Regions from separate parts of the Streptomyces sp. NPDC035033 genome, predicted to be linked through region 1. Evidence: riboswitches for the same ligand, from Rfam matches in the RefSeq annotation. Region 1 holds a riboswitch; each other region holds the start of a gene.

Evidence for each region. A riboswitch is a leader RNA that binds a small molecule or an ion and turns the genes downstream of it on or off. The one in region 1 is predicted to bind cobalamin.
Region 2: linked by a shared signal. The riboswitch ahead of AB0E83_RS07880 (ABC transporter substrate-binding protein) and the one ahead of cobN (cobaltochelatase subunit CobN) in region 1 are both predicted to bind cobalamin.
Region 3: linked by a shared signal. The riboswitch ahead of AB0E83_RS32740 (energy-coupling factor ABC transporter permease) and the one ahead of cobN (cobaltochelatase subunit CobN) in region 1 are both predicted to bind cobalamin.
Region 4: linked by a shared signal. The riboswitch ahead of AB0E83_RS25880 (ribonucleoside-diphosphate reductase subunit alpha) and the one ahead of cobN (cobaltochelatase subunit CobN) in region 1 are both predicted to bind cobalamin.

What each region holds. Positions count from the first base shown of each region.
Region 1 covers NZ_JBEZUZ010000001.1:268,295-275,510, forward strand. Annotated here, with positions in the region: gene AB0E83_RS01260 (precorrin-2 C(20)-methyltransferase) at 1-879, opposite strand, end outside; gene AB0E83_RS01265 (precorrin-8X methylmutase) at 876-1,511, opposite strand; gene AB0E83_RS01270 (cobalamin biosynthesis protein CobG) at 1,514-2,740, opposite strand; cobalamin riboswitch at 2,832-2,966, shown strand; gene cobN (cobaltochelatase subunit CobN) at 3,005-6,610, shown strand; gene AB0E83_RS01280 (ABC-F family ATP-binding cassette domain-containing protein) at 6,620-7,216, opposite strand, start outside.
Region 2 covers NZ_JBEZUZ010000012.1:36,399-43,614, forward strand. Annotated here, with positions in the region: gene AB0E83_RS07855 (hypothetical protein) at 1-178, opposite strand, end outside; gene AB0E83_RS07860 (class II glutamine amidotransferase) at 275-1,138, shown strand; gene AB0E83_RS07865 (Gfo/Idh/MocA family oxidoreductase) at 1,438-2,868, shown strand; gene AB0E83_RS07870 (NEW3 domain-containing protein) at 2,903-3,931, shown strand; gene AB0E83_RS07875 (DeoR/GlpR family DNA-binding transcription regulator) at 3,997-4,794, opposite strand; cobalamin riboswitch at 4,960-5,165, shown strand; gene AB0E83_RS07880 (ABC transporter substrate-binding protein) at 5,233-6,276, shown strand; gene AB0E83_RS07885 (iron chelate uptake ABC transporter family permease subunit) at 6,390-7,216, shown strand, end outside.
Region 3 covers NZ_JBEZUZ010000131.1:4,161-11,376, forward strand. Annotated here, with positions in the region: gene AB0E83_RS32715 (NADPH-dependent 2,4-dienoyl-CoA reductase) at 1-636, opposite strand, end outside; gene AB0E83_RS32720 (hypothetical protein) at 776-1,297, shown strand; gene AB0E83_RS32725 (ATP-binding cassette domain-containing protein) at 1,317-2,159, opposite strand; gene cbiQ (cobalt ECF transporter T component CbiQ) at 2,156-2,905, opposite strand; gene AB0E83_RS32735 (energy-coupling factor ABC transporter substrate-binding protein) at 2,912-3,268, opposite strand; gene AB0E83_RS32740 (energy-coupling factor ABC transporter permease) at 3,268-3,963, opposite strand; cobalamin riboswitch at 3,992-4,214, opposite strand; gene AB0E83_RS32745 (hypothetical protein) at 4,281-4,679, opposite strand; gene AB0E83_RS32750 (ALF repeat-containing protein) at 4,689-7,216, opposite strand, start outside.
Region 4 covers NZ_JBEZUZ010000074.1:13,706-20,921, reverse strand. Annotated here, with positions in the region: gene mctP (monocarboxylate uptake permease MctP) at 1-1,436, shown strand, start outside; gene AB0E83_RS25885 (GNAT family N-acetyltransferase) at 1,514-2,014, shown strand; cobalamin riboswitch at 2,064-2,200, shown strand; gene AB0E83_RS25880 (ribonucleoside-diphosphate reductase subunit alpha) at 2,327-4,693, shown strand; gene AB0E83_RS25875 (ribonucleotide-diphosphate reductase subunit beta) at 4,693-5,709, shown strand; gene def (peptide deformylase) at 5,771-6,421, opposite strand; gene AB0E83_RS25865 (hypothetical protein) at 6,489-7,216, opposite strand, start outside.

The DNA of each region.
Region 1 (7,216 bases):
CAGGACCGGGACCCGGTCGAGGTAGGTGGTGTAGCCGACGAGGACGTCGGCGTTGACCAGCGCGCCGCGCGACTCGGGCGTCAGCCAGGGCGCGCCGGCGGGGCCGGTGCCGACGACGGTGACCTCGCCGCGCTCGCGCACGGGGTTGGCCCGGTCGATGCGGGAGGGGAGGACGGCGACGGAGAAGTACGGGACGGTCTCCGGGTCCACGTCGGCGAGGCGCTCGGTCCGCTCGCCCGCCATGAACGCCCGCTCCACGTACCGGGCGTCCTCCAGCCGGCCGGCCCGCTCCAGGGCGCGCCGGACGGCGGGGAAGGTGCGGCCGAGCTTCATCACGACCGCCGAGTCGGCGGCCGCGAGGCGGGCCGTCAGCTCGTCCTCCGGCAGGGTGCCGGGGACGATCGTGAGGACCTCCTCGGCCTCGCACAGCGGCTCGCCGAGCCGGGCGGCGGCGGCGCTGACGGAGGTGACGCCGGGGATGACGGTGGTGTCGTAGCGGTCCGCGAGCCGCTTGTGCATGTGCTGGTAGGAGCCGTAGAAGAGCGGGTCGCCCTCGGCGAGGACGGCGACCGTGCGGCCCGCGTCGAGGTGGGCGGCGAGCCGGGCCGCGGCCTCCTCGTAGAAGTCGTCGAGCGCGCCCCGGTAGCCGCCGGGGTGGTCGGTGGTCTCCACGGTGAGCGGGTACATCAGCCGCTCCTCGACGTGGTCCTCGCGCAGGTGCGGGGCGGCGATGGAGCGCGCTATCGAGCGGCCGTGGCGGGCCGAGTGGTAGGCGACGACGTCGGCCTCGGCGATGGCCTTGACGGCGGCGAGGGTGAGCAGGTCCGGGTCGCCGGGGCCGAGGCCGACCCCGTACAGCTTGCCCTTCACAGCGGTCATGCCTGGATCTCCGGTTCGTGCGCGAGGGCGTTGAGGGCGGCGGCGGTCATCGCGCTGCCGCCGCGGCGGCCGCGGACCACCAGGTAGTCGAGGCCGAGGTCGTTGGCGGCGAGGGCGTCCTTGGACTCGGCGGCGCCGATGAAGCCGACGGGGATGCCGAGGACGGCGGCCGGCTTCGGCGCGCCCTTCCCGATCATCTCCAGGAGGTGGAAGAGGGCGGTGGGGGCGTTGCCGATGGCGACGACGGAGCCTTCGAGGCGGTCCCGCCACAGTTCGAGGGCGGCGGCGGAGCGGGTGGTGCCGAGCTCGGCGGCGAGGGCGGGCACGGCCGGGTCGGAGAGCGCGCACAGCACCTCGTTGTCGGCGGGCAGCCGCTTGCGGGTGACGCCGGAGGCGACCATCTGCGCGTCGCAGAGGATGGGGGCGCCGGCCCGGAGGGCGGCGCGGGCGCTCGCGACGACGCCCGGCGAGTAGGCGATGTCCCGGACGAGGTCGGTCATGCCGCAGGCGTGGATCATGCGCACGGCGACCGTGGCGACGTCGTCGGGCATCCCCCCGAGGTCCGCCTCGGCGCGGATCGTGGCGAAGGAACGGCGGTAGATCTCGACGCCGTCCTTCTCGTACTCGTACATCCTCAGCTCTCCATCGGTGTCGTACGGGCCGCCGCCACGGCTTCGGCCAGGGCGGTACGGGGGACGGGGACGCCGTCCAGCAGATACGTGGCGGAGTCCCGGGCGGTGACCTCGACCCAGGTGCCGTGCGGGTGCCCGCAGCGGCGCGCGCAGCCGGAGAAGTGCACGGGCAGCGGCCCGGGGGGCGCCGTGCGGGCGTCCGCCCGGACGTCGGCGAGGGACTTGGCGCAGCCGGGCAGGCCGGTGCAGGCGGTGACGCCGGTGCCGGGGGCGGCCGGGTCGGTGATCAGGCCGTGCGCGGCGAGGACGGGGAGCCGGGCGGGGGCCGCCCCGACGGCGACCGCTCCGCGCCACGGGGTGAGCCGGAGCTCGTCGGCGCCGTCGGCGAGGGCCCGCAGGCCGTCGGCGGTGAGCCGGCCGAGGGGGGCGAGGACGTGCAGGGCGCGGTCGCCGAGGGGGCCGGGCGCGGGCGGCGGCGCCGGCGGGAGGGAGAGCGGGGGTACGGGCTCCGCGGCGATCCCCGCGCGGGCCAGGGCGCCGGCCCACTCCGGGACGTGCCCGGCGGGCAGCTCGCGCGGGCGCCACGCGCCGGTCCCGGTGGCCTCGGCGGCGTCGAGGAAGGCGAGGGCGCAGGCGAGGGCGGCGCCGGCGGCGTCGGCGGCGGGCAGGCGGAAGGTGCCGGAGCCGGTCTCCAGGAGGACGGCTCCGTCCGGCGCTGCGACCAAGGTCACATCGCCGCCGAGTCCGGCGACGTCGCCGCGGCCGTCGTCGAGGACGAAGAGGAAGCGGCCGGAGAGGGCCGCGGCGCGGGGCTCCGCGCACAGCGCCGCGTCCAGGGCGCGGGCCCACAACTGCGCGTCCCCGTGGCCGAGTCCGTCGAGTCCGGCGGCGGGCGAGGCCACGATGTTGCGGACCCGTTCGTGGGTGGGGGAGGGCAGCAGGCCGGCCGCGCCGAGGAGGGCGGCGAGCTCCGCCCCGCAGCCCTCGCCGAGGCCGCGCAGCTCCGCGTTGCCGCGCGAGGTGACGCTGATCCGCCCGTCGCCCAGGGACTCCGCCGCGCCGGCCAGGACCTCGGCCTGACGGGGAGTCAATCTGCCTGCGGGCAGGCGGAGTCGGGCCAGGCGGCCGTCGTCGGCGGGGTGCAGGCGCAGCGCCCCGGGGCAGGCGTCGCCACGGTCCCGTATGCGAGGTTCGCCCGGTTCGGGCGGCGGGGGTGGGGTGGGCGGCATGGCGGCGAGCATACCCACGGGGAACCGGGCGGCCACCGAGTGTGATCCGGCCGACTCCCCGGCCCCCTCCGGCCCGCGGGCGCCAGGATCTACTATGCAGATCGGCATGGGGTCCCAGGACCCCGGGGAGGAAGCCCGGTGAGAATCCGGCGCGGTCCCGCCACTGTGAGCCCGAGCCGGCGACGGCACGGGTGAGTCAGGAACTCCCCGCCGACCACGACCACCCGGGGCGCGGAAACCCCGAGGAAGGGCCTGAGCCTCGCCATGCTCCTGCTGCTGTCGCACTCCGACACCGACCTGCTCAGCGCCCGTGCGGCCGGCGGACCGGTGGAGTACCGCTTCGCCAACCCCGCCCGGCTCCCGCTCGCCGACCTCCCCGCCCTCCTCGACGGGGCCGAGCTGGTCCTGGTCCGCCTCCTCGGCGGCGTCCGCTCCTGGCAGGACGGCCTGGACGCGGTCCTCGCCACCGGGAAGCCGGTCGTCGTCCTCAGCGGCGAACAGGCCCCCGACGCCCAGCTGATGGCCGCCTCCACCGTCCCGGTCGGCGTCGCCACCGAGGCGCACGCCTACCTCGCCCACGGCGGCCCCGCCAACCTGGAGCAGCTCGCCCGCTTCCTCTCCGACACCGTCCTGCTCACCGGCCACGGCTTCGAGGCCCCGGCGCCCGCCCCGACCTGGGGCCCGCTGGAGCGCACCGCCCGCGTCACCGAGGGCCCGACGGTCGCCGTGCTCTACTACCGCGCCCACCACATGAGCGGGAACACCGCCTTCGTCAGCGCCCTCTGCGACGCCGTCGAGGACGCCGGGGCCCGCGCGCTGCCGCTGTACGTGGCCTCCCTGCGGGCCCCCGAGGAGGAGCTGCTCGCCGTCCTGCGCGGCGCCGACGCGATCGTCACCACCGTCCTCGCCGCCGGCGGCACCAGGCCGGCCGAGGCGCAGGCCGGCGGCGACGAGGAGGCGTGGGACGCGGGCGCGCTCGCCGCGCTCGACGTGCCGATCCTCCAGGCGCTGTGCCTGACCGGTTCCCGGTCGGCCTGGGAGGAGAACGACGAGGGCCTGTCGCCGCTGGACGCGGCCAGCCAGGTCGCCGTCCCCGAGTTCGACGGCCGGCTCATCACCGTCCCGTTCTCCTTCAAGGAGATCGACGCCGACGGCCTGCCCGCCTACGTCGCCGACGCCGAGCGCGCCGCCCGCGTCGCCGGCATCGCCGTCCGCCACGCCCGCCTGCGGCACATCCCGAACGCCGGGAAGAAGCTGGCGCTGGTCCTCTCCGCCTACCCGACCAAGCACTCCCGCATCGGCAACGCCGTCGGCCTCGCCACCCCCGCCTCCGCCGTCGCGCTGCTGCGCCGGCTGATCGAGGAGGGGTACGACTTCGGGCCCGCCGAGGAGCTGCCCGGCCTGGTCTCCGGCGACGGCGACGAGCTGATCCACGCCCTCATCGAGGCCGGCGGCCACGACCAGGACTGGCTCACCGAGGAGCAGCTGGCGAAGAACCCGGTCCGCATCCCGGCCGCCGACTACAAGCGCTGGTACGCCGAGCTGCCGGCCGAGCTGCGCGAGCGGGTCGAGGAGCACTGGGGGCCGGCCCCCGGCGAGATGTTCCTCGACCGGTCCCGGAACCCGGAGGGCGACATCGTCCTCGCCGCCCTGCGGCGCGGGAACCTGCTGATCCTCATCCAGCCGCCGCGCGGCTTCGGCGAGAACCCGATCGCGATCTACCACGACCCGGACCTGCCGCCGTCGCACCACTACCTGGCCGCCTACCGCTGGATCGCGGCCCGCGCGGAGGACGGCGGCTTCGGCGCCGACGCGATGGTCCACCTCGGCAAGCACGGCAACCTGGAGTGGCTGCCCGGCAAGAACGCGGGACTCTCCGCCGCCTGCGGCCCCGACGCGGCCCTCGGCGACCTGCCGCTGGTCTACCCGTTCCTCGTCAACGACCCGGGCGAGGGCACCCAGGCCAAGCGCCGCGTCCACGCCACCCTCGTCGACCACCTCGTGCCGCCGATGGCCCGCGCCGACTCCTACGGCGACATCGCGCGCCTGGAGCAGCTCCTCGACGAGTACGCGCAGATCTCCTCCATGGACCCGGCGAAGCTGCCCGCGATCCGCGCCCAGATCTGGACGCTGATCCAGGCCGCGAAGCTCGACCATGACCTCGGTCTGGAGGAGCGCCCGGAGGACGACGGCTTCGACGACTTCCTGCTGCACGTCGACGGCTGGCTGTGCGAGGTCAAGGACGCCCAGATCCGGGACGGCCTGCACGTCCTCGGCACCGCCCCCACCGGCCCCGAGCGGGTCAACCTGGTCCTCTCCATCCTGCGCGCCCGCCAGATCTGGGGCGGCACGCAGGCGCTGCCGGGCCTGCGCGAGGCGCTCGGCCTGGACGAGTCGGCCGCGACGCGGACCACCGCCGACGAGGCGGAGGCGAAGGCCCGCGCGCTGGTCGAGGCGATGGAGGCGGCGGACTGGGCGGCGGACGCGGTCGCGTCGGTCGCCGACGGGTACGGCGCCGAGGTCCACGACGTGCTCCGCTTCGCCTGCGAGCAGGTCGTGCCCCGGCTCGCCGCCACGACGGACGAGCTGACCCACGCCGTGCACGCGCTGAACGGCGGCTTCGTCCCGGCGGGCCCGTCCGGCTCCCCGCTGCGCGGCCTGGTCAACGTGCTGCCGACCGGACGGAACTTCTACTCCGTCGACCCGAAGGCCGTGCCGTCCCGGCTCGCCTGGGAGACCGGGCAGGCGCTCGCCGACTCCCTCCTCACGCGCTACCGCGAGGACAACGGCGAGTGGCCCACCTCCGTCGGCCTCTCGCTGTGGGGGACGAGCGCGATGCGGACCGCCGGCGACGACGTCGCCGAGGCGCTGGCCCTGCTCGGCGTCCGGCCGCGCTGGGACGAGGCGTCCCGCCGCGTCAACGGCCTGGAGCCGATCCCCCTGGAGGAGCTCGGCCGCCCGCGCGTCGACGTGACGCTGCGCATCTCCGGCTTCTTCCGGGACGCGTTCCCGCACGTCATCGCGCTCCTCGACGACGCCGTCCGGCTGGTCGCGGGGCTCGACGAGCCCGCCGAGCAGAACCACGTCCGCGCCCACGCCCAGGCCGACCTGGCCGAGCACGGCGACGAGCGGCGCGCCACCACCCGCATCTTCGGCTCCCGGCCCGGCACCTACGGCGCGGGCATCCTCCAGCTGATCGACTCGCGGGACTGGCGCACCGACGCCGACCTCGCCGAGGTGTACACGGTGTGGGGCGGGTACGCGTACGGGCGCGGGCTCGAAGGGCGCCCGGCGCGCGCCGAGATGGAGACCGCGTACAAGCGGATCGCGGTCGCGGCGAAGAACACCGACACCCGCGAGCACGACATCGCCGACTCGGACGACTACTTCCAGTACCACGGCGGCATGGTGGCGACCGTCCGCGCGCTGCGGGGCACCGCCCCCGAGGCGTACATCGGCGACTCCACCCGCCCGGAGACCGTCCGCACCCGCACCCTGGTGGAGGAGACCTCCCGGGTCTTCCGGGCCCGGGTGGTGAACCCGCGCTGGATCGAGGCGATGCGCCGCCACGGCTACAAGGGCGCCTTCGAGCTGGCGGCGACCGTCGACTACCTCTTCGGCTACGACGCCACGACCGGGGTTGTCGCCGACTGGATGTACGACAAGCTCACCCAGGAGTACGTCCTCGACGAGACGAACCGGGCCTTCCTCCAGGAGGCCAACCCCTGGGCCTTGCACGGCATCGCGGAGCGCCTCCTGGAGGCCGAGTCGCGCGGCATGTGGGAGAAGCCGGACCCGGAGACCCTGGCCGCCCTGCGCCAGGTGTTCCTGGAGACGGAGGGCGACCTGGAGGGTTCCGCGGACGAGTAGGCCGCGCGCCTAGCTCGTGACGAGGGCGTGGGCCGGGGCCAGTTCGAGGCGCCGGCCCCGGAAGCCCTGCCGCAGCCGGCGGTCGTGGCTGACGATCACCAGCGTGCCCCGGTAGGCCGCGAGCGCGGCCTCGACCTCCTCCACGAGGGCCGGCGCCAGGTGGTTGGTCGGTTCGTCGAGGAGGAGCAGATCGGCCGGGGCGGTCACCAGCCGGGCCAGCTCCAGCTTGCGGCGCTGGCCCGTCGACAGCAGGCGGACCGGGGTCGTCAGATCCCGGGCCGCGAAGAGCCCGAGGGCGAGCAGTTCGTCCTCGCGGCCCTCTCCGAAGGCCTCGCCCACCGTACGGGGGTCGTGGGGTGAGGCCGTGTCCTGGCGGAGCATGCCGACCCGGGCGGGCACGGTCACCGTGCCCGCGTGCGGGGCGATCTCGCCCGCCAGGACCCGGAGGAGGGTGGTCTTCCCCGCGCCGTTGGGGCCGGTGACGAGCAGCCGCTCGCCCGCTTCGAGGTGCAGCGCGCCGAGCCGGAGCCGGCCGTCGACGCGCACCCCGGTCAGGGTGACGGCCGCGCCCTCGCCCGCGGGCTCCGCCCGGAAGCGCAGCGGCTC
Region 2 (7,216 bases), on a different contig from region 1:
CCGTGCGGGCCTTCTCGGCGAACGGGGCCGGCAGGAGGCGCGGCTCCCCCGTGACCGCCGGGTCGTACGCCTCCGCCATGTCGGGGTCCTCCTCGTCCTCCCACGCGGCGGGGTCCGGGACGGCGTACGGGTCGATCAGGCGGAACGGGTTCCGGTCGCTCTTCTCCGAGGCACTCATGGGGGTCTTCTCGCCGGACCCGCGCGGAGTAAACCTCGTGCGTCGCGTGGCGCCGGACGGGGGTGCGGCCGAGAATAGGAGGCTGGAGGATCATGTATGTGCCGATGGCTGGCCTATTCGGGAACACCTGTCCTGCTCGACACCATCCTGTACAAACCGACACATTCCCTGATCGACCAGAGCCGGTTCGCCAAGCTCGGCGTCGAGACGACGAACGGCGACGGCTTCGGCATCGGGTGGTACACGAAGGAGGCCGAGACCCCGGCGCTGCTGAGGGACATCGGCCCCGCCTGGAACAACCGCAACCTGCAGGAGCTGGCCAACCACGTCCGTTCCCCGTTGTTCTTCGCCCACATCCGGGCGTCGACCGGGACGGCGGTCCAGCAGTCCAACTGCCACCCGTTCCGGTACGGCCGCTGGATGTTCATGCACAACGGCGCCATCGCCGCGTTCCACCTCGTGCGCCGCGACCTGCTCCTGCTGGTGGACCCCGCGCTGTTCGCCGGGATCGAGGGCACGACCGACTCCGAGGTGATGTTCTACCTGGCCCTCACCTTCGGCCTGGAGCAGGACCCGCCCGCCGCCGTGGCCCGGATGGCGGGGGTGGTGGAGCGCGTCGGCCGGAAGCACGGGGTGGAGTTCCCGCTCCAGATGACCCTCGCCATCACCGAGGGCGAACACGTCTGGGCCTTCCGCTACTCCAGCGAGCGCGCGTCGCGCTCGCTGTTCTACAGCAGCCGGGCGGACGACGTGCGCCGGCTCCACCCCGACGTCGCGTTCCTGCGGGACATCTCCCCGGAGACGCGCCTCATCGTCTCCGAACCCCTCGACGACCTGCCCGGGGTGTGGAACGAGGTGCCGGAGGACAGCTGCAAGATCGTCGGGCCGGGCGTCGCCGAGCTGCGCCCCTTCGCCCCGGAGCCCGCGGACTGGTGGACCGGCGATCCCGTGAACCCGTGAACCGGTGATCCCGGGAGGCCGGTAAGCCGGTGATCCCGGGAGGCCGGTGAGCCGGTGAGCCTGTGCCCCCGGGAGCCGGTGCCCCGGGGCGGAGGCGCGCTCCGGGGCAGAGGCGCGCCCCCGGGGCAGCCGCGCGCACCGCGTCTCCGAAGGGGTCCGGTCATGCGGGAATCCGAGCCTTCGTTGCGCGAGAATGCATCAAACGGCCATCGAATGAGCAACTCTTGACATGCCGGTGAGCACGCCGCCAGAGTCGTGCCGTACCCGCTGCCCGTACGTCTCGAGGAGCGATGCCGAACATGCCTGAAATCCGAGCAGTCTCACGCCGTTTGCTCCTGGGGGGCGCTCTGGCGACCACCGGGGCCCTCGCGACCGGCGCGGGGGCCTCCTCCGTCGCGGCCGCGACGCCGGCGGCGGCCGCGCCGCGGCGGGAACCGGGCCAGACGTCCATGATCGACGTGCCCTACCCCGTCCACCGGACGGTGCGCGTCGGCGTGATCGGACTGGGCAACCGCGGGTCCGGCATGACCACGGGCTGGTCCGTCGTCCCCGGCTGCGCGGTCACCGCCGTCTGCGACGTCCGCGCCGACCGCGCCGAGCGGACCGCCGACCGGCTGGCCGCCGCCGGCAGGCCCCGCCCCGCCACGTACGGCGGCTCCGCCGACTCCTACGCCCGGATGCTGGAGCGCGACGACATCGACCTCGTCTACATCGCCACGCCCTGGGAGTTCCACTACGAGCAGGGCCGGGCGGCGCTGCTGGCCGGCAAGCACGTCATCGTCGAACTGCCCATCGCGACCGGGCTCGACGAGCTGTGGGACCTCGTCGACACCTCCGAGCGCACCCGCAGGCACCTCATGCTCGCGGAGAACTGCAGCTACGGGCGGAACGAGCTGGCCATGCTGAAGATGGCGCACGAGGGCCTGTTCGGCGACATCACCAACGGCCACGGCGGCTACCTGCACGACCTGCGCGCCCTGCTGTTCTCCGACACGTACTACACCGACGCGTGGCGCCGGCTGTGGCACACCCGCAGCACCGCCTCCTTCTACGCCATGCACGGCCTGGCGCCGATCGCCGCGGCCATGGACGTCAACCGGGGCGACCGGATGACCACGCTGACCGCCACGGCGACCGCGCCGAAGGGGCTGGCCGACTACCGGGCGCGGTTCGTCCCCAGGAACCACCCGTCGTGGAAGGAGACGTACGTCAACGGCGATCTGGTCACCTGCCTCATCGAGACGGCCAAGGGCCGGATCATCCGCGCCGAGCACGACGTGAGCTCGCCCCGGCCGTACAGCCGGATCAACTCCCTCGCCGGCAGCCGGGGCATCTTCGAGGACTACGCGGGCGTGGTGTCGGCCGGCGGCGGGCGCATCTACGTGGAGCCGGACCACAGCGGCCACGCGTGGCGGGACTTCGGCTCCTACCGCAAGGAGTTCGACCACTGGCTGTGGAAGAAGATCGGCGACGACGCCGCGAACAACGGCGGCCACGGGGGCATGGACTACGTCCTCCAGTGGCGGACCGTCCAGCTGATGCGGGCCGGCCTCGTGCCCGACATCGACGTGTACGACTCGGCCGCCTGGTGCGCCCCGGTCCCCTTGAGTGTCATGTCCCTGGCAGCCGGAGGGCGTCCCGTCCCGGTCCCCGACTTCACCCGGGGCGCGTGGGTCAACCTCCGCATGGGCCTCGACTCGCGCACCACCGAGATGCCGCCCGTCGCCTGACGCGGCCTCCGTCCCTCCCCCGAAGGAGCAGTACGTGAGACCAGCACGACTGATCGGATCGCTCGGAGCCGCGGCCGTGGCGGGCGCGCTCATGGTCCTCCCGGCCTCGACCGCCACCGCCACCGCCACCGCGGACGGGAACCCCGCCGTCACGGCGGCGGAGACCCGGCCGGCCGCCGCCGGGACGACGGTGGCGATCTCCCCCGTCGACCTGGACGGCCCCGCCGTCGTCACGGTGAAGGTGACCGTCACCAACCCCGGGCCGGACCGGATGCGTGCGCTGGAGGTGACCTTCGGCGGCCCCGCCGGATGGGCCGTCCAGCCCTCCGCCGTCCGGGTGGACGGCTCCCTGGCCGCGGGCGCCTCCGCCGAGGCCGCCTTCCGGATCCGGGTGCCGGAGCGGCGCGCCGGATTCACCGTCCGTACGTTCACCGCGACCGCGACGTACCGCGGCGGCGACGGGGCCGGCTCCGCCACCGCCACCCGGACCCAGCGCAGCGGCACTCCCCTGCCGAACCTGGCCGCCGCCTACAACAACGTGGGCGTGACCGACGAGAGCGACACCCGGCCCGGCGACTACGACGGCGAGGGCAACAGCTTCTCCGCGCAGAAGCTCGCCGCCGTCGGGCTGCGGCCCGGCGCGACGGTGAAGGCCCTGGGCGCGGAGCTGCGCTGGCCGGACGTCCCCGCCGGCACCAGGAACAACGTCTCCACCACCGGCCAGGCCGTCGCCCTCGACGGCAGCGGCAGCCGGCTCGTCCTCCTCGGCTCGGGCGTCACCAGCGGGGCGGCGGGCACCGCGACCGTGTACTACACCGACGGGACGAGCGGCACAGGTTCCTTCGGCTTCCCGAACTGGTCCTTCGACCCGGCGAACGCCCACGGGGCGACCCTGGTGGCGTCGAGCGACGGGCGCAACCGGCCCGGCGGGTACGGCAACGCCGGCATCGCGTACCGCGTCTTCGCCCACTCGATCCCGCTCGACCCGGCCAAGCGGGTGGAGTTCGTGGTGCTGCCGAGCAACGGCAACATCCATCTGTTCGACATGGCCGTCGCCCCCTGACCGCCGGCGGCACCGCCCCGGACGCCTCCCGGTGTCCGGGGCGGTGCCGTGCCGCCGGGGGGGCCTCAGACCGTGATCACCTTGATGCCCATGTCGTCGAGGCGGGCGACGGCGTCCGCGGGGGCCGCCGCGTCGGTGACGACCACGTCGACGGCGTCGAGGCCGCAGATCCGGGCGAAGGCCCGCCTCCCCAGCTTCGACGAGTCGGTGACCACGACGACCCGCTGGGCGCGTTCGGCGAACAGCCGGCTGATGCTCGCCTCGTCCTCCTGCCGGGTCATCACGCCGAGCCGGGGGTCGAGCCCGTCGACGCCCAGGACCGCGACGTCGAGGACGACCTCGTTCAGCACCCCCGCCGTCAGGGGGCCGACCAGCTCGTACGTCTGCGGCCGGGCCACGCCGCCGGTGACCACGAGCTTCACCTGGGGCCGCACGGCGAGTTCGCCGGCGATGTTGAGGGCGTTGGTCACCACGGTGAAGACCGGCGTCGCGCCGTCCGCCGCGTCCCGCCGTTCCCCGCCGGCCCGCAGGGCCAGCGCGCGGGCCACCTCGGTGGTGGTCGTCCCCCCGTTGAACCCCACGACGTCCCCGGGGGCGACGAGTTCCACGGCGGCGGCCGCGATGCGCTGCTTCTCCGTGGCGTGCCGGGAGGACTTGTAGCGCAGGGGCAGCTCGTACGAGACGCCGTGCGCGATGGCCCCGCCCCGGGTCCGGATCAGCATCCGCTGCTCCGCCAGTTCGTCGAGGTCCCGCCGGATCGTCGCGGACGAGACCTCCAGGGCGGCGGCGGTCTCCTCGACGTCCAGCCTGCCCTCGGCGGCCAGCAGATCCAGCAGAGCGTGCCACCGCTCACCTTTGGACATGCCTCGGAACTCCTTCGACGTCTGGACCCGCGAACTGCCCGTCCACCATACTCCCCGCACCGGATGTGCTCGAAAGTGCGCGAAGCGCGTCGTCTTCGAGCTGTTTCGCGCAGCGAGACCGGGCGTCCGGTCGCGGGTGGGTAATCCTGGGCCGCGACCCGTCTGTGGTAGCTTGCCCGGGCCAGTCGCACCTGTGTACACATCGACACGATCTGTGCGCGGGTCAGGGAATCCGGTGGGAATCCGGAGCTGACGCGCAGCGGTGAGGGTGACGGGCGGAGCATCGGCCACTGGGCCCCGAGGGGGCCTGGGAAGGCGCCCCGTCCGGACGACCCCGAGTCCGAAGACCTGCTGGCGGCCCCGGCGCCGTGCGCCGTCGTCCGGGGAGCACCGTTCGACAGGCTCCGCGCATGAGCCGTGACGCAGAGGACCCCTCTCATGCCCCACGCACGTCCCGCCCGTCCCGCCGCGCTCCTCCTCGCCGGCGCCGTCCTCCTGGCCGGCTGCGGAACCGGCGGCCAGGAGGCCCCGTCCGGGGCGAAGGGGGCGGACGCCGGCCACCGGCCGGTCAGCCTCGGCAACTGCGGGCAGCGGGTCGAGGTCGACCGCCCGCCCCGCCGTGCCGTCGCCCTCGACCAGGGATCGGCCGAGATCCTGCTCTCCCTCGGCCTGGCCGACCGCATGGCGGGCACCGCCACCTGGACGGACCCCGTCCTCAAGGGCCTGGAGAAGGCGAACGCGAAGGTCCCCCGGCTCGCCGAGCGCTACCCGTCGTTCGAGAAGGTGCTCGACGCCGAACCCGACTTCGTCAGCGCCTCCTTCCTCTACACGCTGGGCAAGGGCGGTGTCGCCCCCCGCGAGCGGTTCGCCGAGCTCGGCGTCCCCACGTACCTCTCCCCCGCCGACTGCGTCGGCAAGGACAACGGCGGGGACGGCGACGGCGTGCGGACCGCACCGCTGACCATGGACACCGTGTACGGCGAGATCCGTGACCTGGCCCGGGTGTTCGGCGTGCCGGAGCGCGGCGAGAAGCTCGTCGGAGAGCTCCGCGCCCGGGTGGAGAGGGCCACGGCGGGCTCCGACTTCGGCGGCGCGTCCGTCCTCTACTGGTTCTCCGACTCCCAGGGGCCGTACATGGCCGGGTGCTGCGGCGCCCCGGGGATCGTCAGCCGGGCGCTCGGGGTCCGGAACGTCTTCGACGACACCAAGGAGGAGTGGCCGCAGATCAACTGGGAGACGGTCGCCGACCGGGACCCCGACGTGCTGGTGATCGCCGATCTGACGCGCCGGGCCCAGTCCGCCGAGAGCGCCGCGAAGAAGATCGCGTTCCTGGAGTCGCACCCGGTCACCCGGAACATGACGGCGGTGCGGAAGAAGCGGTACGTGGTCCTCAGCGGCCAGGCCATGAACCCCACGATCCGCACCGTGGAGGGCATCGAGAAGACGGCGGCCGCGCTGCGGGCGTACGGGTTCGCGAAGTGAGCCGGCCCGGCCCCGCGGGTCCGCCCGCCACCGAGGAGACGGCCCCCCGGGTCCGCCGCCCCGCCCGCTCCTCGCGGGCGGTCCCGCCGCTCGCCGGGGCCGCCGGGCTCCTCCTGCTGTGCGTCTCCGTCGCCCTCGCCGTCACCCTCGGCCCGGCCGACATCCGCGTCGCCGACACCTGGTCCGTCATCGCCTCCCACCTCGGCGGAGCCCCGTCCGGCCTCAGCCCCGTCCGGGACGGCATCGTCTGGAACCTCCGGCTGCCCCGGACGCTCCTCGCCGCCGTGTGCGGCGCGGGACTCGCCGTCTGCGGCGCGGTGATGCAGTCCCTGCTGCGCAACCCGCTCGCCGACCCGTTCGTCCTCGGCGTCTCCTCCGGCGCCTCGACCGGCGCCGTCGCGGTCGTCGTCCTCGGCGTGGGCGGGGGCCTGGTCTCCGTCTCCGGCGGCGCCTTCCTCGGCGCCCTCTGCGCCTTCGCCCTGGTCCTGCTCCTCAGCCACACCCTGGGCGGGTCGACGGACCGCGTCGTCCTGGCGGGGGTCGCCGCGATGCAGCTCTTCTCGGCGCTCACCTCCTTCGTGGTGATGACCGCCGCCGACGCCGAGACCACCCGGGGGGTCCTCTTCTGGCTGCTCGGTTCGCTCACCGGCGCCGGCTGGACCGACGTCGGCGTGTGCGCCGCCGTCCTCGCCGCGGCCCTGCTGGTCTGCGGCGGACACGCCCGCACCCTCGACGCCTTCGCGTTCGGCGAGGACGCGGCGGCGTCGCTCGGCGTCTCCGTGGCGCGGACCCGCCTGGTCCTCCTCTCGGTCACCGCCCTGCTCACCGCCGTCCTCGTCTCGTCCGCCGGCGCGATCGGCTTCGTCGGCCTGGTCCTGCCGCACGCGGTCCGCGCCCTCACCGGCCCCGGCCACGCCCGGCTGCTGCCGCCGGCCGCCCT
Region 3 (7,216 bases), on a different contig from region 1:
GGTGCCGACGCGCTCGCGGATCCGGCGGACGATCTCCAGCGGGAAGCGGACCCGGTTCTCGTAGGAGCCGCCCCAGCGGTCGGTGCGGTGGTTGGTGGCGGCGGCGATGAACTCGTTGATGAGGTAGCCCTCGGAGCCCATCACCTCGACGCCGTCGTAGCCGGCCTCGCGGGCGAGCTCGGCGCACCGGGCGTAGTCCTCGACGGTCCGCTCGACCTCGGCGTCGGTCAGCTCGTTCGGCACGAAGGGGCTGATGGGGGCCTGGATCGCGCTGGGGGCGACGAGGCCGGGGTGGTAGGCGTACCGGCCGAAGTGCAGGATCTGCATCGCGATCCGGCCGCCCTCGGCGTGCACGGCGCCGGTGATCAGCCGGTGCTCGGCGACCTCCTCGGCGGTGGTGAGCTTGGCGCCGCCGTCCCACGGCCGGCCGGCCTCGTTGGGGGCGATGCCGCCGGTGACGATGAGGCCGGCGCCGCCGCGGGCGCGCTCCGCGTAGAAGGCGGCCATCCGCTCGAAGCCGTGCTCGGTCTCCTCCAGGCCGACGTGCATCGACCCCATGATCACCCGGTTGGGCAGGGTGGTGAAGCCGAGGTCGAGCGGGCTGAGCAGATGCGGGTACGGGGTCGTCGCGGTCACGGGGCGCCTCCTCGCGCAGGGATCGTCGCACCCTGTTGTAGGTGACGCGCCCACCCTTCTGCAACTAGTTGCAGAAGAATCGGGGTGTGATGGTTACTACTCGGTAGAGGCGAGGCCGCGCGTGCTTAGGGTGGACCCCGTGACAGAGACGCTCACGCACGAGTCCAGCGCCTTCGTGAACTTCCGGCACTTCGCCTTCGCCGAGCGGTACGCGCACGCCTTCCGCTGGCTCGACGTGAGGCGCTTCCGCTTCTCCGACCCGTCCGCCCCCGACCGGGACCTCCTCGCCGGGCTCGTCGCCCACGAGCAGTTCCGCGACGACTATGCCGGCGGCGGAGTGGACCCCGGGGGCACCCGCCACGGCGAGTACTGGCTCCGCCTCCTCACCCCCGAGGCGTACGAGTCCATCGGCCGGGAGCGGGCCGCCCGGCTCCTGGCGACCTGGGCCGAGCAGTACGGCCCCCTCCCGGGCCCGCTCGCCGAGGCCCTGCGCCGCGAGGCACACGATCCCCTGGCGACGGCGGACTCCGTCCACCACCTGAACGGCCTCGGGGAGGACGAGTACTACGACTGGGCGAGCGTCCACGGCGAGTTCCACGAACTCGTCCTCGTCGACCGCGCGGCCCGCCGCCTCACCCTGCTCGTGGCCGCCGACGACTGAACGCCGCCGACGCCCCCGCTCAGCCCACCCCGTCCAGCAGCAGATCCAGCTCCTCCGCCGTCCGCGGCCCCGGCACGCCCTCCGGCAGCAGCCCCCGCGCCCGCAGGAGGCGGCCGACCGACACCGCCCACGGGCGCCGCAGCCGCGCGGCCTCCAGCAGCGCGTCGTCCGCCAGCAGCTCCGCCGCCGGGCCCGTGCGCAGCCCGGCGGGGGAGAGCACCGCGGCCTCGTCGGCCCACCGCAGCGCCAGGTCCACGTCATGGGTGGCCATGACCAGCGTCGTGCCCGCCGCCCGCAGCCGCTCCAGGGTCTCCAGGAGCCGCTCCTGGCCGTGCGGGTCCAGGCCCGCCGTCGGCTCGTCCATGATCAGGACCCGGGGGCGCATCGCCACCGCGCCCGCGATCGCCGCCCGCTTCCGCTGCCCGTAGGACAACAGGTGCGTCGGCCGGTCGGCGAGCGCCGTGATGTCCAGCGCCTCCAGCGCCTCCGCCACCCGGAGCCGCACCTCCTCCTCCGCCAGCCCCAGGTTCATCGGCCCGAACGACACGTCCTGCGCCACCGACGCGGCGAAGAGCTGGTCGTCCGGGTCCTGCGTCACCAGCTGCACCGAGGTCCGCAGCCGGGTCAGCCCCTTCCGGTCGTACGCCACCTCCGCGCCGTCCAGGAGCAGCGCCCCGCTGCCGACCCGCAGCCCGCCGCTCAGCAGCCGCAGCAGCGTCGTCTTCCCGCCGCCGTTGCGCCCGAGCAGCGCGACCGCCCGGCCCTCCGGCACCGCGAAGCCGACATCGGTGAGGACGGGCGGCCCGTCCTCGTACGCGAAACCCGCGCGGACCAGTTCCACGACCGGGGTGGGGGCCGTCATGGCAGGAGCCTTTCCAGGACGAGGGTGAGGGCGACGAGCCCCGCGAGGAGACCGCCCGTCGCCGCGAGGAACGGACGGGAGACCGCCGCCCCGGGCAGCAGGACCCGCAGCGTGCCGTCGTACCCCCGCCCGGCGAGACCGGTCTGGAGCCGCTGCGCCCGGTCGAAGGCCCGCACGAACGAGGTCGCGCCGAGCCCGGCCAGCGACCGCCACACGGCCGCCCGGGTGGTCGCCCCGAGCCGCGCCGCCTGCGCCTGGCGCACCTTGGCCTGCGCGTCGAGCAGCAGGAAGACGATCCGGTACATCACCAGGGCCACGTCCACCACCGGCGCCGGCACCCCGGCCCGCACCAGGCGCGGCAGCACGTCCGACACCGGCGTGGTGAAGGCGAACAGCAGCACCCCCAGCGAGGCCGACGCCGTCCGCAGCAGCAGCTCCCCGGCGTGCGCGGGACCGTCCGGGGCCCAGGCCACGGCGCCCCCGGGCCCGCCCACCGCGAACAGCAGCGGCACCGCGCCCGTGACGCAGAAACCGAGCGGGATCCGGAAGGCCCGCCACAGCTGCCGGCCCGGCACGCCGGCCGGACCGAGCAGCACCGCGAGGGTGGCCGCCGCGACCAGGACCGCCCCCGGCCACGGCGGCAGACACACCGCGCAGAGCGTCAGGCCGAAGCCGAGCACGGCCTTCTCCGCCGGATGGCGGCGGCGCCAGCGACTGCCGTGCGCCGCCGCGTCGATCGGCAGCATCGGCGGCTACGCGTCCTTGTCCGCGTCCGGGGCGGGCGCGCCGCCCTCCGCGCGGGCCGCGGCCCGCTCCTCGCCCTGCCGCCGGCCGCGCCGCAGCCCGAAGTAGTACGCGAGGACACCGGCGCCCAGCGCCGCCTGGAGGGCGAACAGCGCCGACTCGATCTCGCCGGACGGCGGCTCGTACAGCGGGGAGAACCACGGCTCGTAGTCCGGCTCGATCTCGGTGATCGCCGTCTCCGCCTCCGCGTCGGCGCCGGTGAACGGCTCCTCCTTGTGGTCGCCGAGGCCGAGCGCCAGCGGCAGCACCGCCAGCGCCGCCACGAGCGCCAGCAGCAGCGTGTTGATCCTCGCGTTCCGGCTCATCACGCCGCAGCCTCCTCGCGCCGCTTCGCCTCCGGCCGGGCGAGCACGCCCAGCCGCAGCAGGTCGCCCCTGCTGGACTGCGTGAGCAGCCGCATCACCAGGACGGTCAGCAGCCCCTCGCTCACGGCGAGCGGGATCTGCGTCACCGCGAAGATCCCGCCGAACTTGGCGAGCGACCCCGCCACCCCGCTGCCCGGGTCGGGGAAGGCGAGGGCCAGCTGGACGCTGGTCACGCAGTAGGTGGAGAGGTCGGCGACGAACGCGCCGGAGAACACGCCCACCATCAGCGGCGCCCCGGACCGCTTCAGCAGCAGGTACGTCCCGTACCCCGCCCAGGGCCCGACGACCGCCATCGAGAAGACGTTCGCCCCCAGCGTCGTCAGCCCGCCGTGGGCGAGCAGCAGCGCCTGGAACAGCAGCGTGATCGTGCCGAGCACCGCCATGACCGGCGGCCGGAACAGGATGGCACCCAGCCCCGTGCCCGTCGGATGGGAACAACTCCCCGTCACCGAGGGCAGTTTGAGCGCGGACAGGACGAAGGTGAAGGCGCCGGAGGCGCCGAGCAGCAGGGTGGACTCGGGGTGGGCGCGCACCTCGCGGGTGAGCGCGCGGACGCCGTGGACGACGAACGGGGCCGACGCGACGCCCCAGGCGGCCGCGTGGACGGGGGGCAGATACCCCTCGGCGATATGCATGATCGGGAGACCCTCTCCAGCACCTCGTGGATGGACAACGCGCCCTGGCCGGTCTCCTGGCTGACGGTAGTGCCGCCCGACTCCGCCTTCCCACCCCACGACGGTCTCCCGCGGCGGAGCAGTGGCTTCCCCTGGGGGATGGAGCCGGACCTCCCGATCACAGTGGCGAGGGCCGCACCGGTACTGCACCGGTTTCCCGAACACCAAGGCCCTGTGACAGTAGTGGGTTGACCTGCTTCATCACAATGCGGGGTCGGTCACTCGCGCTCCGGAGCGCGAGCGGCCGGGGCGCCGCCGGACGGCGCCCCGGCCCTCTCCTACGCCGGGCCGTCCGCCTCGCCGTACACCGAGTCCAGCAAGGAGTCGTACGCGGCGTACATCTTCGGCAGCGCCCTCCGATCGTCACGCACGGCGAGGAAGCCGAGGACGGACGAGAGGAGGTGCTCGACGGACCGGCGGTCCTGCTCCGCGGTGAACCGTTCGAACCCCTGGAAGCGGAGGTCCGGGACCGCCTCGGACGGGATCCTCCTGATCCAGTGCTGAGCGGACAGCTCGCCGCCACGGACGCAGAGCCATTCGTGGAAGCCTCTCAGCATCCCGCCCGAGCGCGCGAGGTCGTACCCCGCGAGGAACATCGCCACGGGGTGGTACGCGGAACCGAGTCCGTATCCGCCCGGATTCTCGCGGACGCGGAGAATGAGTTCCCTGTCCTCCATCGTTCCTCCTCAGAACCCGAAGTCGATGTTCCCGTGCCTCGACCACCTGGACTTGTACTCGGCGATCGATTCCCCTCCCCGTGGCGTCCACGCGTCGTAGACCCGCCCCTCGTACACCACGACGACGTGGAAGTACCAGCCGGAGTCCACCCCCCGATACGTGGGGAGCAGGAGCTGGTCGACCGGGTTGATGGTGACGATCTGGCCGCCCCCCAGGCTGTCACGGATGCGACGGGCGCACACGTCACAGCCGCCGGAGTCCCTGATCTCGTCCACGGCCCGCGGGATGCCGGGCACGTCGTGCTCGAAGCACGAGCTTCCGGTCGCCGCCAGGGCCAGCGGCATCGCGTTCGCGGCCGTGTCGAGCAGTCTGCAGCCGGTCTTCGCCTGACCGAGGCCGTCGAGCGCCTTCTCCAGCGCCTTGAACTTCGAGCCGACGACCACGTCCGTCGCGAGGCTCCAGCAGTTCTCCAGGTCCTTGCCGTCGAGGCACGCCTCCAGGTCGGACAGGCCGGTGAGCTCGGCGGTCACGTCCGCCAGCCCCTTCATCGCGTCGCCGAACTCGTCGCCCATCGACAGGATGTCGCAGCCGATTTCGTGGTGCTGGCACCAGCGGACGAATTCCCGCGGGTCGCACGGGATGTACCCGTTCTGGCAGCGGTACTGCTCGGCCGGGGTCATCCCGCCCTCGACCGCCTTCCGCTTCGCCTCGACGGCCGCCTTCCGCCGGGCTTCCTCCTCCTGCCGGTACTTCTCGACGGCGACCTGGAAGGTCTCGGTCGCGGCCTTGAGCGCGGCCTCGCTGTCCTGTCCCGCGTCGAGGTGGGACTGCCACGCCTGCCCGGCGTACGCCCAGGCGGTCGACGACGACGCCTGCGCCATCTCGGAGGAGAGCGTGGCGTCCGCGGCGGACCTGGCGGCGTTGCGGGAGTCGGCGTCGGCGGCGTCGGCGGCCCTGCGGGCCGTCACGGCGTCCTCGGCCGCGCGGGCCGCCGAGGCCTCGGCGGCCCGCGCGTGCTGGTCGGCCTGCTCCGCGTACTCCCCCGCCTTCACCGCCCAGTCGTCGGCCTTCTGGGCCCAGGTGACGGCCTCGTCGGCGGCCTTGCGGGCCTGGGCGGCGACCTTCTGCGCCGTCGCGGCGTTCTGCTGGGCCCGGGCCGCGACCTTGGAGGCGTCCGCGATCAGCTTCTGGACCCGGGCCACGTGGGTCGCGGCCAGCTGGTCCTTGCGCACCGCCATGTACTGGCCGGAGACGATGAAGGCGTGCAGCGTACGGGGCGAGCCCTCCAGGGCGATGCGCGCCGCGGCCTTGACCTCGGGGCCGCCGGCCGAGACCAGCTGGGCCGCGCGGACCCGCTCGTCGTCGTTCCGCGCCGTGAACTGCCCCCGGACGAGGAAGTCGCTGTACTTCTTCGGGTCGCCGCTCTCCAGGGCCGCACGGCCCGCGTCGGTGACCACGGGGCCCGCTTCGGAGATCACGCGCGCGATGGCCACGCGCATGAGCTCCGAGGACACCCGGTACTGGCCGTCGTCGACGAAGGCGGAGACCGCGGCGGCGTCGCCGTCGAGCGCGGTCTCCGCGGCGGCACGGACCTCCGCGGACTCGCTCTCCTCGGCGAGGCGCGCCACGTACGAGCGGTCGTCCTGCTCCTGGGCGCTCGCCCAGCCGTTGCGCAGGTAGTCGAGGACGACCTCGTCGGGTCCGGCCAGCGCGGCCTCGGCCGCTCCCCGGCCCCACGCGGTTCCCTCCTTCATGACCCGCACGGCCAGCGCGCGGCCCTGGGCGGCGACGGCGTGGAGGTCCGCCCCGGGCGCCTGCGCGCTCGCCAGCAGCCGGTCGCGTTCGGCCTCCCGCTCCCCGGCCGACCGTTCCAGCGCCGCGGTCCGGGCGACGCGGGCCTCCTCGGCGGCCTTCTGGTCCCGGGCGCGTTCGATGCCGGCGTTGGTCCGGCCGAGGAGCTCCTCGGCCTCGACCTTGCGGGCGATGGTGTACACCTTCTGCGCCCGCAGGACGGCGTTCGTCGCCACCGTCGCCGCCTGGGTGGCGGCGTCGGCGTGCGCGGTGGACCTGACGGCCGCCTGGGTGGCGTCACCCGCGTGTTCCGCCGCGTCCTCCGCGGCGTCCGCCGCGCTGCGGGCGTGCGCCGCCGCCGAGGTCGCCGCGTCCCGGGCTTCGCCCGCCGCGGTGGCCGCCTCCCGGGCCAGCGACTCGGCCGCCGCTGCGGCGCGGTTGGCCTCCTCCGCGTGTCGCTTGGCGGCCGCCGCCGCGGCGCGCGCCGCGGCGGCGGCCGCGCTGGAGGCCCCGGCGTAGCCGCTGGCCTCTGTCGCGGCATCGGCCGCGAGGCCGGCGTTGGCGCCGGCGCTGATCGCGGCGGCCGCGGCGTCGCCCGCGGCGGTGGCGGCCTTGGCCGCCTGGTCCGCGGCGTCGGCGGCGAGGTCCGCGTCCTTGGCGATGGCGCGGGCCTCCTCGGCGGCCTTGCGGGAGGCCTCCGCCTTGCTCGCGTCCACGGCGGCGTCCGCCGCCGCGGTGCGCGCAC
Region 4 (7,216 bases), on a different contig from region 1:
TCGGCGGCGACCTCTACACCGCGTACACCTTCGTCGCCGTCCCGGCGGCCATCTACGCGGCGGGCGCGGCCGGATTCTTCGCCGTGCCGTACACGATCCTGGTCTACCCGCTGATCTTCACCTTCCTGCCGCGCCTGTGGTCGGTCTCGCACAAGCACGGGTACGTCACCACCTCCGACTTCGTCCGCGGCCGCTTCGGCTCCAAGGGCCTCTCCCTCGCGGTCGCGGTCACCGGCATCCTCGCCACGATGCCGTACATCGCGCTCCAGCTCGTCGGCATCCAGGCCGTCCTGGACGTGATGGGCGTCGGCGGCGGCGAGGACACCCACTGGTTCATCAAGGACCTGCCGCTGCTGATCGCCTTCGGCGTGCTCGCCGCGTACACCTACTCCTCGGGTCTGCGCGCGCCCGCGCTCATCGCCTTCGTCAAGGACACCCTGATCTACCTGGTGATCGCGGTGGCGATCATCTACATCCCGATCAAGCTGGGCGGTTTCGACGCGATCTTCGACGCGGCGAACGAGAAGTTCACCACCAACAAGGCGGGCGGGCTCGTGCCGACCGAGGCCGGGCAGTGGACCTACGCGACGCTCGCGCTCGGTTCGGCGCTCGCGCTCTTCATGTACCCGCACTCCATCACGGCGACCCTGTCGTCGAAGAGCCGCGAGGTCATCCGCCGCAACACCACGATCCTGCCGCTCTACTCGCTGATGCTGGGCCTGCTCGCGCTGCTCGGCTTCATGGCGATCGCCGCCGGGATCAAGGTCGAGAACGGCCAGCTCGCCATCCCGCAGCTCTTCGAGTCCATGTTCCCCGCCTGGTTCGCGGGCGTGGCCTTCGCCGCCATCGGCATCGGCGCGCTCGTGCCGGCCGCGATCATGTCGATCGCCGCGGCCAACCTCTTCACCCGGAACATCTACAAGGACTTCCTCAAGCCCGGGGCCACCCCCGAGCAGGAGACCAAGGTCTCCAAGCTGGTCTCCCTCCTGGTGAAGGTCGGCGCCCTCGTCTTCGTCCTCACCATGGACAAGACGGTCGCCATCAACTTCCAGCTCCTGGGCGGCATCTGGATCCTCCAGACCTTCCCGGCCCTGGTCGGCGGCCTGTTCACCCGCTGGTTCCACCGCTGGGCGCTGCTCGCCGGCTGGGCCGTCGGCATGGTGTACGGCACGATCGCCGCGTACAACGTGTCGACGCCGAAGCAGAAGCACTTCGGCGGCTCCTCGGCCGAGATCCCCGGCATCGGCGAGATCGGCTACATCGGCCTCACCGCCTTCGTCCTCAACGTCCTGGTGACGGTGGTCCTCACCTTCGTCCTCAGGGCCGCGAAGGCCCCCGAGGGCGTCGACGAGACCTCCCCCGCGGACTACACGGCCGACGCCGGCGACGCCGGGGTCCGCACCGAGCTGCCGAAGGTCGGTGCCGGAAGCCACTGACGGCACGCGGTACGGGGCGAGGGCCCGGGGCGGAAAACCCCGGGCCCTCGCCGTGCCCGCCGGGCAGACTGCCGGGCATGGACTTCACGATCAGGGCCGTGCGGCCCGAGGAGCACAAGGAACTCGGCGAGATCACCGCACGGGCGTACCTCGACGACGGCCACCTCTCCTTCGGCGAGGCCGACGGGTACCTGCCCGTCCTGCGGGACGTGACCCGCAGGGCCGGCCTGGCGGAGGTGCTCGTGGCGGTGGACGGGGACGGGGCGGTCCTCGGCGGCGTCGCCTTCACGGCCGGCGGGAAGGAGTACGCCGACATGGCCGTCGACGGCGAGGCCGAGTTCCGGATGCTGGCGGTCGCCCGCGCGGCGCGCGGCCGGGGCGTCGGCGAGGCGCTGGTACGGGCCTGCGTCGAGCGCGCCCGCGAACGGGGCAGCGCGCGGCTCGTGCTCTCCACCCAGACCCGGATGACCACCGCCCACCGGCTCTACCGGCGGCTGGGCTTCGTCCGGGTGCCCGAGCGGGACTGGAGCCCGGTGCCCGGCCTGCCGCCGCTGATGGCCTTCTCCCTGGAACTCTGAACCACCGCGACCCGCGGGGACACAACATGTGGGGGGTGCCGAGAGGGGCGCCCCCCACATGTATGCTCGTCCTCGCTGTCGCCGCAGGGGAATCCGGTGCGAATCCGGAACTGTCCCGCAACGGTGTGCTTCGTGCGCTTATCCACGGAGTGAGTCCGAGCACCTGCCGGCAGTGCGCCCGGTCCGACCGTTCCGGGTGCCGACGACGTCCGGGCCTCGCGGAATGGGCCGGTGGACGCGGGCGCATCCGCGCGTACGGACGCCCGCCCCTCCCCCGCCGCGGCCCCGGGCCGAGCGAGGGAGAGCCCCCACGTGACCATCGCGCCTGCGGGTCCGTCAGCTGCCGAGACCGCCGCGACCGACGGCGACGGCCCCGGGACCGTACTGCTGCGGACCCTGACCGACCTCACCGCCGACCTCACCGACACCGACCCCGGCCGGGTCGCCGCCGCCGCGCTGCGCGGCCGGCACGCCGGTTCGGACGAGGCGGAGCTGCGCGAACTGGCCACCGAGGCCGCCGCGGGCCTCATCTCCGAGGACCCCGCCTACTCCCGGCTCGCCGCCCGGCTGCTGACCCTCACGATCGCCGAGGAGGCGGCCTCGCAGGGCGCGGTCTCCTTCTCCGCCTCGGTCGCCACCGGCCACCGCGAGGGCCTGATCGCCGACCGCACCGCCGCCTTCGTGGCGCTGCACGCGGACCGGATGGACGCGCTGATCGACCCGGCCGCCGACGACCGCTTCGGCTACTTCGGCCTGCGGACCCTGTACTCGCGCTACCTGCTGCGCCACCCGATCACCCGCAAGGTCGTCGAGACCCCGCAGCACTTCATGCTCCGGGTGGCCGCCGGCCTCGCCGAGGACGACTCGGTCCGCGCCCTGGACGAGGTGGCGGCGCTGTACGGGCTGATGAGCCGGCTCGACTACCTGCCCTCCTCGCCCACGCTCTTCAACTCCGGCACCCGCCACCCGCAGATGTCCTCCTGCTACCTGCTGGACTCCCCGCTGGACGAGCTGGACTCGATCTACGACCGCTACCACCAGGTCGCGCGCCTGTCGAAGCACGCGGGCGGCATCGGCCTGTCGTACTCCCGGATCCGCTCGCGCGGCTCCCTGATCCGCGGCACCAACGGCCACTCCAACGGCATCGTGCCGTTCCTGAAGACGCTGGACGCCTCGGTCGCCGCCGTGAACCAGGGCGGCCGCCGCAAGGGCGCCGCCGCCGTCTACCTGGAGACCTGGCACGCGGACATCGAGGAGTTCCTGGAGCTCCGCGACAACACCGGCGAGGACGCCCGCCGCACCCACAACCTGAACCTCGCCCACTGGATCCCGGACGAGTTCATGCGCCGGGTCGACGCCGACGCCGAGTGGTCGCTCTTCTCCCCCGCCGACGTGCCCGAGCTCGTCGACCTGTGGGGCGAGGAGTTCGACGCCGCCTACCGCGCCGCCGAGGCCAAGGGCCTGGCCCGTCGCACGATCCCGGCCCGCGACCTGTACGGCCGGATGATGCGGACCCTGGCGCAGACCGGCAACGGCTGGATGACCTTCAAGGACGCCTCGAACCGCACGGCCAACCAGACCGCCGAGCCCGGCACGGTCGTCCACTCCTCCAACCTGTGCACCGAGATCATCGAGGTCACGAACGACGGCGAGACGGCCGTCTGCAACCTCGGCTCGGTCAACCTCGGCGCGTTCGTCGACACCGCCACCGGCGACATCGACTGGGAGCGGCTGGACGCCACCGTCCGCACCGCCGTGACCTTCCTCGACCGGGTCGTGGACATCAACTTCTACCCGACCGAGCAGGCCGGCCGGTCCAACGCGAAGTGGCGCCCGGTGGGCCTGGGCGCGATGGGCCTCCAGGACGTCTTCTTCAAGCTGCGCCTCCCCTTCGACTCGGCCGGGGCCCGCGCGCTGTCCACCCGGATCGCCGAGCGGATCATGCTCGCCGCGTACGAGGCGTCCGCCGACCTCGCCGAGCGCAACGGCCCGCTGCCGGCCTGGGAGAAGACCCGTACCGCCCGGGGCGTGCTCCACCCCGACCACTACGGCGTCGAGCTCGCCTGGCCCGAGCGGTGGGCCGCGCTGCGCGAGCGGATCGCCGCCGTCGGCATGCGCAACTCCCTGCTCCTCGCCATCGCCCCGACCGCGACGATCGCGTCGATCGCGGGCGTGTACGAGTGCATCGAGCCGCAGGTCTCCAACCTCTTCAAGCGCGAGACGCTCTCCGGCGAGTTCCTCCAGGTCAACTCGTACCTGGTGGACGAGTTGAAGGAGCTCGGCGTGTGGGACGCGCAGACCCGCGAGGCGCTGCGCGACGCCAACGGCTCGGTGCAGGGCTTCACCTGGGTGCCGGCCGAGGTCCGCGAGCTGTACCGGACGGCGTGGGAGATCCCGCAGCGCGGCCTGATCGACATGGCCGCCGCCCGCACCCCGTTCCTGGACCAGTCGCAGTCCCTGAACCTGTTCATGGAGACGCCGACCATCGGCAAGCTGTCGTCGATGTACGCGTACGCCTGGAAGCAGGGCCTGAAGACCACGTACTACCTGCGCTCCCGCCCGGCGACCCGGATCGCCCGCGCGGCGCGGGCCGCCGCCCCCGTCCCCGTCCAGGTGACCCCCGAAGAGGCCGTCGCCTGCTCCCTGGAAAACCCCGAGTCCTGCGAGGCCTGCCAGTAATGACCACTTCCGCGGAGAAGAACCTCCTGGACCCCGGGTTCGAGCTGACCCTGCGTCCGATGCGCTACCCGGACTTCTACGAGCGCTACCGGGACGCGATCAAGAACACGTGGACGGTCGAGGAGGTGGACCTCCACTCGGACGTCGCCGACCTCGCCAAGCTCACCCCCGGCGAGCAGCACATGATCGGCCGCCTCGTCGCGTTCTTCGCGACGGGCGACTCGATCGTGGCCAACAACCTGGTCCTGACGCTGTACAAGCACATCAACTCCCCCGAGGCGCGGCTGTACCTGAGCCGTCAGCTCTTCGAGGAGGCGGTGCACGTCCAGTTCTACCTGACCCTCCTGGACACCTACCTGCCCGAGCCGGACGACCGCGCGGCGGCCTTCGCGGCGGTCGAGAACATCCCCTCCATCCGCGAGAAGGCGCAGTTCTGCTTCCGCTGGATGGACTCGGTCGAGAAGATCGAGAGGCTGGAGACGGCCGCCGACCGCCGCCGCTTCCTCCTCAACCTGATCTGCTTCGCCGCCTGCATCGAGGGCCTGTTCTTCTACGGGGCCTTCGCCTACGTGTACTGGTTCCGCTCCCGCGGCCTGCTGCACGGCCTGGCGACCGGCACCAACTGGGTCTTCCGCGACGAGACCATGCACATGAACTTCGCCTTCGAGGTCGTGGACACGGTCCGCAAGGAGGAGCCGGAGCTCTTCGACGACGCCCTCCGGCAGCAGGTCACGGAGATGCTGAAGGAGGCCGTCGAGGCGGAGCTCCAGTTCGGCCGCGACCTGTGCGGCGACGGCCTGCCCGGCATGAACACCGAGTCCATGCGCGCGTACCTCCAGTGCGTCGCCGACCAGCGCCTCCAGCGGCTCGGCTTCCCCCCGGTCTACGGCTCCGAGAACCCCTTCGCCTTCATGGAGCTCCAGGGCGTCCAGGAACTCACCAACTTCTTCGAGCGCCGCCCCTCCGCCTACCAGGTGGCCGTCGAGGGCACGGTCGACCTGGACGAGGACTTCTGATCCGTACGCGAAGGGCCCCGCACTCGTGGAGTGCGGGGCCCTTCCGTGTCTCCGGGGCCGGTCAGGCGTTGGGGACGACCGGGTAGCGGGGGGTGCCCTCCTCCATCTGGCGGAGGGCGTCCTTGCGGTCGCGCTTGGAGAGCTTGTCGATGTACAGGGTGCCGTACAGGTGGTCCGTCTCGTGCTGGAGGCAGCGGGCGAAGTAGCCGGTGCCGCGGACCTTGATGGGGTTGCCGTGCAGGTCCTGGCCGTGGACCTCGGCGAAGTCCGGGCGGGCCAGCGCCGCGTAGGCGGTGGGGACCGACAGGCAGCCCTCGTTGGAGTCGTCGAGGAAGCGGCGGTCGGCCGGCAGCTCCTGGAGCACCGGGTTGACCACGTGGCCGGTGTGGCGGACGCCCTCGTCGTCGGGGCAGTCGTAGACGAAGACCTTCAGGCCGACGCCGATCTGGTTGGCGGCGAGGCCGACGCCCTCCGCGGTCTTCTGGCTGGCGAACATGTCGTCGACCAGCGCCGCGAGCTCGGGGCCGAACTCGGTGACGTCCTCGCACTCGTGGTGCAGGACCGGGTTGCCGACCACCGTGATGGGACGGGAGGTGCCCCGCTCGCGGTGGGCGAGCTCGCGCGCCTCGCAGTCCTCGGTGTCCACGATGTAGCCGTCGTCGTCCAGGGCGTAGCCCGTGAAGATCTGCTCGCCCGTCTCCTGCTGCGCCATGTGCCGCCGCGCCTTCCTGAAAACCCGATTCCGTCGGAGGACAGCCTACGGGGCCGGGGCGGAAGGCTCAGCAGACCTCTTCGAGATCGCGCCACTCCCGGCTGTCGGGGCTGTCGGCGACCCAGCCGTCGAGGAGGCCGCGCACCAGGTCGGCCGGGGCGGCGATGCCGCACTCGCGCTCGGGCACCCACAGCTCGCCGGGCGAGCGGTGGCCGAGCGGGCCGGGGTGGCCGGGCTCGCTGTGGTCGTGCGGGTCGACGTGGTCGCCCTCGCCCTCGGCGCTGGGCATGGTCGACTCGGAGCAGGCCCGGCACAGGAGGCGTACCGACGAGGACCAGTCCTCGGCGGCGAAGCCCGCCTCGGCGGCCAGCTGCTCCAGGGCGTCCCGGTCGGCCTCGGTGGCGGCCTCCAGGAGGACCACCCAGGTGGGGACCGGTGAGGGCGCCCACAGCTCGATCTCGTCGAAGACCGGGTAGGAGGGCCCGGCGGTGGTGGTCCGCTCGCCGTTGGGCACGCCGTCGTGGAGGACGACCTCGCCCCAGCGCCGTCCGGAGGACGGCAGCGGGATGGAGAGGACCTCGATGCGGGCCGGGTCGAGCCGGCGGCCCCACACCACCTCGGCCTCGCCCTCCGGCGAGAGCCGCACGGCGGCGCTGCCGAGCTCCATCCCGGCGGGCTCGCCGGTGCCGGCGGAGGCTCCGGGCACCTTCAGGCCGTACGCCTGCCAGGCCCGACGGGCCAGCGGCCAGTCCTGGAGGGCGGTGGCGGCGATGCCGACGTTCCACCAGTCGGGGG